One region of the Pseudoclavibacter chungangensis genome, then DNA from elsewhere that is predicted to be linked to it. Evidence: riboswitches for the same ligand, from Rfam matches in the RefSeq annotation. Region 1 holds a riboswitch; each other region holds the start of a gene.

Region 1 (3,265 bases):
CGAACGCCTCGCCGTGATGGTCGATCGGACGCAGCGCGTGCGCGTCGACATACGAGCCGTGACGATCGGCGCGGATCGCGTCGCGCGGCCACGACCGCCACAGGCCGCGCAGCACCTCCACGAACTCCGCCGCCCGCGCATAGCGCTCCGCATGCGGTGGGAGCCGCTCCATGCCGTGGTTCCGCGCCTCGTCGTCGGTCATCGACGTGACGACGTTGATCCCGGCCCGACCGTGTGAGACGTGGTCGAGGCCGGCGAGCTGGCGGGCCGCGTGGAACGGATCCCAGAACGTGCTCGATACCGTCGTGATGAGTCCGATCCGTTCGGTCGCGGCCGCGATCGCCGCGAGGGTCGTGATCGGTTCGAGGAGCCAGAGCGGCCCCCGCGAGACCGCGCCGACGCCGAGCGCCTGGCCGTCGGCGAGGAAGAACGCGTCCAGGCCGCCCCGCTCGGCGGTGCGGGCAAGCTCCGTCCAGTAGCCGATGTCGCCGAGCCGTTCCACGCTCGAATCGGGCGCCCGCCAGGCCGCGGAATGGTGCCCGCAGCCGAATGCGAACAAGCCCAGTCGGATCGTGCGGCGTGCGTCGGTCGTCGTCATGGGCCGTGGTCCTCTCGGCGAGTGGCGAGGTCCGCCCGAGGTCTCGTCCGGCCGCGTGCGGCTCCGCCGCGACGGGTCCGACGACGATGCCCGGACATTCCCTTCGCCAGTACGAACTGGATCAGGTTCGACGGGTCTGTTCTCAGCCGTTCGCGACGGCACCCCGTGTCACTTCGGCCAGCATACGCACGCCCGGGCCGCCGCCGCACGGGCACATCCTCGCTCGGTGCGGCCAGGTGGTCTCAGGACGTCGCCGGGGTCCGGAGCGAGCTCGTCCCGTCGCGCCACATGGCGATCGGCAGGTCCGGCGTGTCGAAACCGGGCACCACACCGGTGCGCTCGAACCCGTGGCGCGCGTAGAGCCGGGCACTCCGCTCGGTCGACGCCTCGAGGTATGCCGCCGCCCGACCGACCGGCGCGTCGAGCCGTTCGGGTCGCGACTCGATGAGTGCCGAGCCGACACCCGTCCGCGGCCCTCGCCCGCGGTGCCGCCCACGGCCTCACCGATGACGGCGTCCGCATCGCATCGCATCGCATCGCATCGCATCGCATCGCATCGCATCGCATCGCATCGCATCGCATCGCATCGCATCGGCGAGCATCTCCGCAACGGCCTCGACATCCGTGTCGGTCGCGGCGTGACGGGATTCATGGCTCATCGTCGGGTCAAGTTCCGAGCTTCTCGAGCCCGTCGGCTGCACGCCCACTGAACCGTGGGCGTCCGCGACGCGGTCCGCACATCCGCCGATCGACACCCCGCGTCCTCAGTCGGCCACGAGCCCACCGTCCACGACGAGGTTCTGGCCCGTCACCGCGCGGGACCACGGTGACGCGAAGAAGAGGACGGCATCGGCGAACTCGGTCGGCGTCGTGACGCGGCGCAGCGGCGTGCTCGCCGCGATCGCATCGAACACGGCCGCGGGGGTCGCGGCGCTCGCGTCGGTCGTCCGCAGCAGCCCGCCGCTGACCATGTTGACCGTGATGCCGCGCGGCCCGAGATCCGATGCGAACGTGCGCGTGAGCGACAGGAGCGCCGCCTTGGCAGCGGTGTAGTCGTGATACGGCACGACGGGGTTCTGGAAGAGATTCGTGCCGATGTTGACGATCCGGCCGGACCCCGCCCGCTCGAAGCCGGACAGCGCCGACTGCACGGTGTTGAGGGCGCCCTCCACGGAGCCGGCGAACTGCGCGGCGAATGCACCGTAGGCGATCTCGTCGGCCTTCGCGCGGCCGTCCCCGTCGAACGAGAAGTCGACGAGCGCGTTGTTGATGACCGTCGTCACGGGACCGCCGAACGCGGATTCCCCCGCGGCGAACAGCGCCTCGACCTCGGCCCGGTCCCGCACGTCGCCGCGGACGGCGACGGCGCGTTCCGGGTGGGCCGCCGCGAGCGCCTCCGCCTCGTCGCGGCTCGCGTGGTAGTCGACCAAGACGCACGCGCCCGCGTCGAGGAACGCCTGGGAGATCGCGCGGCCGAGGCCGCGCGCACCGCCCGTGACGAGCACGATCTGCTCGTCGAGGGGAAGCGCCGTGGCGTGTGCGGTGGATTCGGTCATGGGTCGTCTGCCTTCCGGATGCGGCGGAAGCACCACCGACCGTCACGCACGCACCCGACCGCGGCAGCGCCGCGACGGGGACGGCCACGAACGATCCGGACAATCCCTCCGCCAGTACGAACTGGTTCAGGTTCGACGGGTGTGTTCTCAGCCGATCCGCTCGGCACCCCGTGTCACTGGTGTCACCATAGCCCGTCACCGACGTGGTCCGGCTCGGTGGACCGTCGCGATCGCGGTCGCCGACGAGGCCAGACGGACGTGCGCGACCTCACGTGACGCACCTTCGCGACGAGAAGAGCGGTGTCGTGGTCCTCGCCCCGACCACTCGGACAACGACCTCGACACCGCTCGATGCGTGCACCTAACGCGACAGTCGCAGAACATCACCCCGGCCGGGAAAACACTGGTTTCTCGCTGGTCTGCGGGTCGCCTACGGTGGCGTCAAGGTGCTTCGATCAAGGTCATCTCGGACAATCGGGGGCCGGTGGTGGCCTCAGCTGGGATGCGCAGAACATCGCCCCGACAGGCGACGGTGGTTCGGATGATCGAGCGGTACGAGGCGGGGGCAACCTTGCGCGAGGTCGCCGACGAGTTCGGTGTCCACCGCATGACGGTTAGCCGGGCATTGAAGCGTGCGGACGTGAGGTTGCGTCGAGCTGGTCTGGACGAGACATCCGCGCAGCGAGCGACAGAACTTTACGGGCTCATCGCAATCGAGGGTGTAGCAGCGGTCTGAAGCCGCCGGTCTCGAGTAGGCTCCGGGCGATGTAGTTGGTGAGGTTCCGGAAGCCCAGGGCGGAGCCGCGGAGATGTTCGAGGCGGCCGTTGATCGCCTCGGTCGGGCCGTTGCTGGTGCCGGGTCGGGCGAAGAACGCGAGCACGTCGGTGGCGCGCTGTTTCAATGTCCGGCCGAGGCGGCGGATCTCTGTGAGAGCGGCCGGGACGCCGCTGCTGACAGCATCGATCACCTGCCGCATCATCTCCTTCCCCTTGGTCTTATCGGGTTCGCGGTAGGCAGCGACGATGCGTTGGTAGATGCCCCAGCTCGCTTCGACTTCGACGTGCTCCTCGATGGCGAACACCGCGTCGAGCCGTGCGGTCTGCTTCTCGG
Region 2 (3,265 bases), 630 kb from region 1:
CGCGCGGCGATCGCGTCACCGGCCGCGCGGGCCTGGTACTTCCCCTGGTGGGTGAGCGGCGCGCGGCCGTTCACGTCGCCGACGCCGTAGAGCCAGTCGGTGCCCGGGACGAGCATCGTGTCGTCGACGTCGAGTGCGCCCCCGGGAGCGATGCCGACCGAGTCGAGGCCGACGTCGCCGCTCGCGGGCGCGCGACCTGTCGCGATGAGCACCTCGTCGGACACGATGTCGCCGTCGCCGGTCGTCACGTGCACACCATCGGCGGTGCGAGCGACGTGACGGATGTCGACACCCGTGCGGACGTCGACGCCGGCGGCCCGCAGCCCCTCGGTCACGCGCTCGCGCGCGAACGGCTCGAACGCGCCCAGCACCTCGTGCCGGACGAGCATCGTCACGCGGCTGCCGAGCGAGGCGAACGCGCTCGCGAGTTCGGTCGCGACGACGCCGCCGCCCACGACGGTGAGGCGGCTCGGCACGGTATGGGCGCTCGTCGCCTCCCGACTCGTCCACGGTGCGATGTCGGCGAGTCCGGGGATGTCGGGGACGAGTGCCGTGCTGCCCGTCGCGACGACGACCGCGGCACGCGCCCGCAACGTCGTGACCTCGCCCGTCTCGCCGGTGACCTCGACCGTGCGCTCGCCCGCGATCCGCCCGGTGCCGCGGACGAGCTCGGCGCCGATGCCCTCGACCCAGTCGACCTGGCCAGCGTCGGACCAGTGCGAGGTGAACGCGTCGCGGCGGTCGAGGACCGCGGCGACGTCGAGCCCGCCGCGCACGGCCTCGGCGACGCCGGGGAGCGCGCGCGCCGCGGCGAGCAGGCGGCCGGGACCGAGGAGCGCCTTGGACGGCATGCACGCCCAGTACGAGCATTCGCCGCCGACGAGTTCGCGCTCGACGAGTACCGTCTCGAGCCCGGCGGCGCGCGTGCGATCGGCGACGTTCTCGCCGACGGGTCCCGCGCCGATGATGATGACGTCGACCTCGCGCGCGCTCATGCGGCCCACGCCCCGTCTCGGTCGGCGCACCGACCCGCACAGGCGGCACGCCCCGGCGCGTGCCGCACCACGGCGGACGCACGATCCGACACGGACCGAAGGACGGCGGCGGGGCGCTCCGGCACAGGCTGCGGCGAGTCGGAGATGCGGTCCGGGGTGGACTGCGGTGAATCGGCGGTGGCGTCCGGCGAGGTCCGTGACGAGTCGGTCGCGCGGTCCGGCACGGACCGCGGCGAATCGGCGGTGGTGCCCGGCGCGGGCCGCGAAGTCGCGGACGATAGGAGTCTCGGTCGCATGGGTGCGACGATCCTCCCCGCGCGAGCAAGCGTCAACCGCGTCACCCGATCGCGGCGCCGATTCCCACCATCGCGTCATCGCGCGGAGCGATCCAGCCGGGTTGTTGCTACCGGGCCCGCGGCCCGGAAGCAACAACCCGGCTGGATGCTGTTCGACGGAGCGCGAACGCGAGCGCGGGCGGCGTCGTGGCGCGCGGCGGGGCGAGGACGGTGGTGCGAGGGGCGAGGACGGCGGTGCGAGGGCCGAGGAGTGCGGGGTGCGGTTGCAGGGTGGGTGGCGGTCGCGGTGTCGCCGGGCGCTCGAGTCGGGTAGCCTTCCGCGGAGAGTGACACGGGGTGCCCCACCGGGGCTGAGATCACACCCGTCGAACCTGATCTAGTTCGTACTAGCGAAGGGATGTCGCGCATGACGCGTACGCCATCTGCTGTTCTCACGTCCGCCGCCGAGTTGCTCGGGGAGGTGCGCCGGACGACACCGCTCGTCCAGTGCGTCACGAACGTCGTCACGGTCAATTTCGTGGCGAACACCCTCCTCGCGATCGGTGCGAGCCCCGCCATGGCCGATGTGCCGGGGGAGGCGGAACTGTTCGCTCGCGACATCGCGTCCGCCTCGCTCGTGAACCTCGGCACGCCGAGCGGCGAGCAGCGCCTCGGGATGCTCGAGACCGCGGCGGGCGCCACCGCGGGCGGGACGCCGTGGGTGTTCGACCCCGTGGCGGTGGGTGCCCTGCCGGTCCGGACCGCGCTCGCCGCCGAGCTCCTCGCCGCACGGCCGACCATCATCCGCGGCAACGCCTCCGAGATCAGTGCGCTCGCGGGCGCGACCGCGACGGGGCGCGGCGTCGACTCGCAGCAGGACGTCGATGACGCCCTCGACGCGGCCCGCACACTCGCGAACGCGACGGGTGGCGCCGTCGCGGTCTCCGGCCCCGTCGATCTCGTGACCGACGGCGAGAGCGTCGTCCGGATCGCGAACGGCGATCCGCTCCTCACCCGCGTCACGGGTGGCGGCTGTGCGCTCGGGGGCGTCGTCGCCGCGTTCGCGGCGGTCGCCGAGCGGCCGATCGACGCCGCGGTCGCGGCCTGCACCGCCTACGCGGTCGCCGCCGAGTTCGCGGCCGCGGTCGCGAACGGCCCCGGATCGTTCGCCGTCGCGTTCCTCGATGCACTCGACGCGCTCACGGCGGACGACATCGTCCGGGCGGGACGTGTGTCGTGAGCATCGATCTCGCCGTCTACCTCGTGACCGATCCGGACCAGTGCGCCGCCGCGGGCCGGACGGTGCCGGACACCGTCGCGCTCGCCGTCGCCGGCGGCGTGACGAGCGTGCAGGTGCGCGCCAAGGATCTCGCCGCGCGCGCGTTCGTCGATCTCGCCGTCGCCGTCGCGGCGGCGGTGCCGGCGCACGTGCCCGTGCTCGTGAACGACCGCGTGGACGTCTTTCTCGCGGCGCGAGCCCGCGGTGCGGCGCTCGCGGGCGTGCACCTCGGGCAGGACGATCTGCACCCCCGCGATGCGCGGGCGCTCATCGGGCCCGACGCCGTGCTCGGGCTCAGCGCCGCGACACCCGCCGAGCTCGCCGAGGCGACGTCGCTCGGTGCGCTCGTCGACTACGTCGGTATCGGCGCCGTGCGCGACACGGCGTCGAAGCGCGACGCACCCGCGGGGATCGGGGTCGAGGAGGTCGCACGCCTCGCCCGGGGAACATCGCTGCCGGCCGTCGCGATCGGCGGGATCCGTCCCGGCGACGTCGCGGAGCTCCGCGCGGGCGGGCTCGACGGCGTGGCCGTCGTGTCGTGGATCTGCGCCGCAGCTGACCCGCGGGCCGCCGCCGAGGAGCTGCGTCGGGTCTGGGAGGCGGCGGCATGAGCGACGCGACGACCTCGGCCGTCACGACGGGACGCGATGCCGGTGCACCCCCGCCCCGGGTGCTGAGCATCGCGGGCACCGATCCGACGGGCGGCGCGGGCATCC
Region 3 (3,265 bases), 1.3 Mb from region 1:
GGACGATGCGAGGATCCGGCCGCGGACCGTGCACGTCCCTGCGAACACGACGAGGGGGAGCGGCCGGTCGTCGCCGTCGAAGGTGGCCGTCCGTGCCCCCACCCAGCGCAGGGCGACCCGGCCGATGCGCCTCGATCGGGATCCCAGATCCTCGAGCCCGATCGCGACGTCGGCCCGCCCCGCCGTCACGAGCGAACGCGCCTGATCCGAGCGATGGAACTCGAGCCGGACGCGACGATCGGGGGCCGAACGAGCGACGACGTCGCTCACGGCCGACAGCGCCGAATGCGTCGCGAACTGTGAGGCCGCGATCACGAGTTCCGCGTCGTCAGGGCCCGTGAGTCGATCGAGCGCCTCGTCGTGCACGGCGAGAATGCGCCGCGCCGCCTGGAGCAACGATTCACCGCGTGGCGTGAACATCACCGACCTGCCGTCCGGCTCGACGATGGGCCCGCCCACGATCGCCTCGAGCCGGCGCAGGTGGCCGCTCACCGTGGAGGTCGAGACGTGGAGCGAGGTGGCGGCCCGCCGGACGCCCGCGAACGCGGCGACGGCGACGAGGCTGCGCAGGGCGACGAGATCGAGATCCGGCATGTGCCGAGTGTGCGCCGGGTGACCGGGAATCCTCCGGAACGTTCGAGGATCCCGAACGGTCATGCGGTGCCGCGTGTGCTCGGCGCAGGCTCCGAGCATGTCCAGATCGACCCTCGCACTCGCCTCGCTCACCGTCCTGCTCTACGCGGCCAACTACCCCCTGGCCGCCCTCGCCCTCGGGGCGACAACCCCGTTCCTGCTGTTGACCATCCGATTCACCGCCTCCGCGGTCGCCCTCTGGGGCATCGTCCGGGCTCGCCGCAGCACCCTGCCGAGGGGCCGCGCACTCGCGTGGACGATCCTCGCGGGAGCCGGCGTCCAGGGGGCGCAGTTCCTGAGCGCCTACCGGGGCATGTCGCACGGGGTCTCACCGACCGTCACGGCGCTCGTGATCGCGATGAATCCCGTCCTCACCGCAGTGCTGCTCGGCGTCGTCACGCGGCGACGGGAGTCGCCCGCGGGAGTCGTCGCACTCGTGCTCGCGACCGCGTCCGTCCTGCTCGGCTGCCTCCCCCGCGGTGCTCGCCGACCCACGGATCGGGCCGGGGGTCATCGCGACGATCGTCGCGCTGCCCGGTCTCGCCGCCGGCTCCATCCTGCAGGCGCGTCGCGCGGCCGACGTCGATCCGGTCGTCTTCACGGCGATCGGTGTGACGGTCGCCGCCCCCGCCGCCGCGGCGGTCTCGTTCCTCGAACCACAACACCTGAGCGGCGGCGCGCCGGAGTTCGCGCTCATCGCACTCGTCACGGCCGTCGGGACGGTCGGGACGTTCGGTTACGCGGCCGTCGTGCGCCGTGCGGGTGCCCGGTTCGCGTCGATGCTCTTCGCCGTCATCCCCGGCACGGCGGCGGTGATCGGCGCGATCCTGACGGCCGCGCCGCTCGGGCCCGTCCAGCTCACGGCCCTCGGGATCGGCGCCGTGGCCTGTGCGGTCGAGCCGCTGCGGCGCGGTGCCGCTAGACTGCTGGGGAACACGGGAGTCCGGTGGTCCGGGCTGAGAGGAAGGCACGAGCCTTCGACCGTCGAACCTGATCCGGATCATGCCGGCGCAGGGAGACCTTCTCGGTGAGGCGCGAAGCGCCGCACCACCCGTGCACCTCCTCATCGAGAAAGGGCACGACCTTGTCGAACCGTTCACCCAAGACCACCGCGGACGCCGCTCGTCCGAGCACGACGACCGAGCGGCGCACGACGCGCTGGCGCGTCGTCGACATCATCACGGCCGCGGTCGTCGGTGTCGCATGTGGGCTCATCTTCGTCGCCTGGAACACGGTCGGCTACGCGTGGTTCCTCGCGGCGGACGCCGTGACCCCGGGCCTCGGCGGGACCGCAACCGGCATCTGGCTGCTCGGCGGCGTGCTCGGCGGGCTCATCATCCGCAAGCCCGGCGCGGCACTGTTCGTCGAGGTGCTCGCGGCCGTCGTCTCCATGCTCCTCGGCAGCCAGTGGTCGATCGAGACCGTCTACTCGGGGCTCGCACAGGGCATCGGCGCCGAACTCGTGTTCGCCGCCTTCGCATACCGTCGCTTCGGCCTGCCGGTCGCCGTGCTCGCGGGCGCCGGATCCGGGCTCGCCGCGATCGTCCTCGAACTGTTCCTGAGCGCCAACATCGCGAAGGGCCTCGGCTTCAACCTCGTCTACGCCTCCTGCACGATCGTCTCCGGTGCCGTGCTCGCGGGCGTCGTCGGGTGGCTCCTCGTCCGGGCGCTCGCCAGGACGGGCGCGCTCTCGCGGTTCGCGGCCGGACGAGACAGCGCGCGCGTATGAGCGGAGGCGTCGGCGTCGAGGCGCGCGGGTGGGGGTGGCGGCACGCGGGACGTCGCCGCGCCGCTCTCGCGGGACTCGACCTCGTCGTCGAGCCGGGCGAGCGGGTGCTCCTGCTCGGCCCGTCGGGTGCCGGCAAATCCACGTTCGTCCGCGCGCTCGCGGGCGTGCTCGGCGGTGAGGACGAGGGGGAGGAGACGGGCGAACTCCTCGTCGGCGGCCGTGACCCCGCGCGCGAACGCGTCGCCGCGGGCCTCGTGCTGCAGGATCCGCAGGCGAACACCATCTTCGGTCGGGTCGGCGACGACGTCGCGTTCGGTTGCGAGAACCTCGGCGTCGAGCGCGATGAGATCTGGCGCCGGGTCCGCGAGGCACTCGACGCCGTCGGGCTGCGGCTGCCGCTCGACCGCTCGACCGCGGCGCTCTCGGGCGGCGAGCGACAGCGGCTCGCGCTCGCGGGGGTGCTCGCGATGCGTCCCGGGCTGCTGCTGCTCGACGAACCGACCGCGAACCTCGACCCCGCGGGCGTCATCGAGGTGCGCGATGCCGTCGCCGAGGTCGTGCGCCGGACGGGCGCGACGCTCATCGTGATCGAGCACCGCGTCGACGCCTGGCTCGAACTCGTCGACCGGGCCGTCGTCCTCGAGGCCGGCGGCGGCGTGCGCGCCGACGCCGCCCCGGATCGGCTCATCGCCGAGCGCGGCGCCGAACTCGCGGCGGACGGTGCCTGGGTACCGGGCATCCCCGTCGTGTTCGAACGGTCGACGCCGAGCGACGGCGAGACCCTCCTGTCGACGGACGCGCTCGACGTGGGGCGCGGTGGCGATGCGCCGCTCGTGCAGCGGGGCCTCGAGGTCACCGTCCCGGCCGGGACGTCCACGGTCGTGACGGGGCCGAACGGCGTCG

Evidence for each region. A riboswitch is a leader RNA that binds a small molecule or an ion and turns the genes downstream of it on or off. The one in region 1 is predicted to bind thiamine pyrophosphate.
Region 2: linked by a shared signal. The riboswitch ahead of thiM (hydroxyethylthiazole kinase) and the one ahead of HNR16_RS04835 (3-oxoacyl-ACP reductase) in region 1 are both predicted to bind thiamine pyrophosphate.
Region 3: linked by a shared signal. The riboswitch ahead of HNR16_RS10560 (ECF transporter S component) and the one ahead of HNR16_RS04835 (3-oxoacyl-ACP reductase) in region 1 are both predicted to bind thiamine pyrophosphate.

What each region holds. Positions count from the first base shown of each region.
Region 1 is NZ_JACCFV010000001.1:1,080,993-1,084,257, reverse strand. Features, by position in the region: gene HNR16_RS04840 (LLM class flavin-dependent oxidoreductase) at 1-598, opposite strand, end outside; TPP riboswitch at 679-774, opposite strand; gene HNR16_RS04835 (3-oxoacyl-ACP reductase) at 1,363-2,154, opposite strand; TPP riboswitch at 2,240-2,335, opposite strand; gene HNR16_RS18985 (sigma factor-like helix-turn-helix DNA-binding protein) at 2,657-2,890, shown strand; gene HNR16_RS04825 (ISL3 family transposase) at 2,859-3,265, opposite strand, start outside.
Region 2 is NZ_JACCFV010000001.1:455,224-458,488, forward strand. Features, by position in the region: gene HNR16_RS01965 (dihydrolipoyl dehydrogenase family protein) at 1-995, opposite strand, end outside; TPP riboswitch at 1,614-1,706, shown strand; gene thiM (hydroxyethylthiazole kinase) at 1,698-2,510, shown strand; gene thiE (thiamine phosphate synthase) at 2,507-3,160, shown strand; gene HNR16_RS01980 (bifunctional hydroxymethylpyrimidine kinase/phosphomethylpyrimidine kinase) at 3,157-3,265, shown strand, end outside.
Region 3 is NZ_JACCFV010000001.1:2,344,611-2,347,875, reverse strand. Features, by position in the region: partial or broken gene HNR16_RS10570 (LysR family transcriptional regulator) at 1-594, opposite strand, end outside; partial or broken gene HNR16_RS19120 (EamA family transporter) at 656-1,084, shown strand; partial or broken gene HNR16_RS19115 (EamA family transporter) at 1,113-1,514, shown strand; TPP riboswitch at 1,559-1,667, shown strand; gene HNR16_RS10560 (ECF transporter S component) at 1,718-2,362, shown strand; gene HNR16_RS10555 (ABC transporter ATP-binding protein) at 2,359-3,265, shown strand, end outside.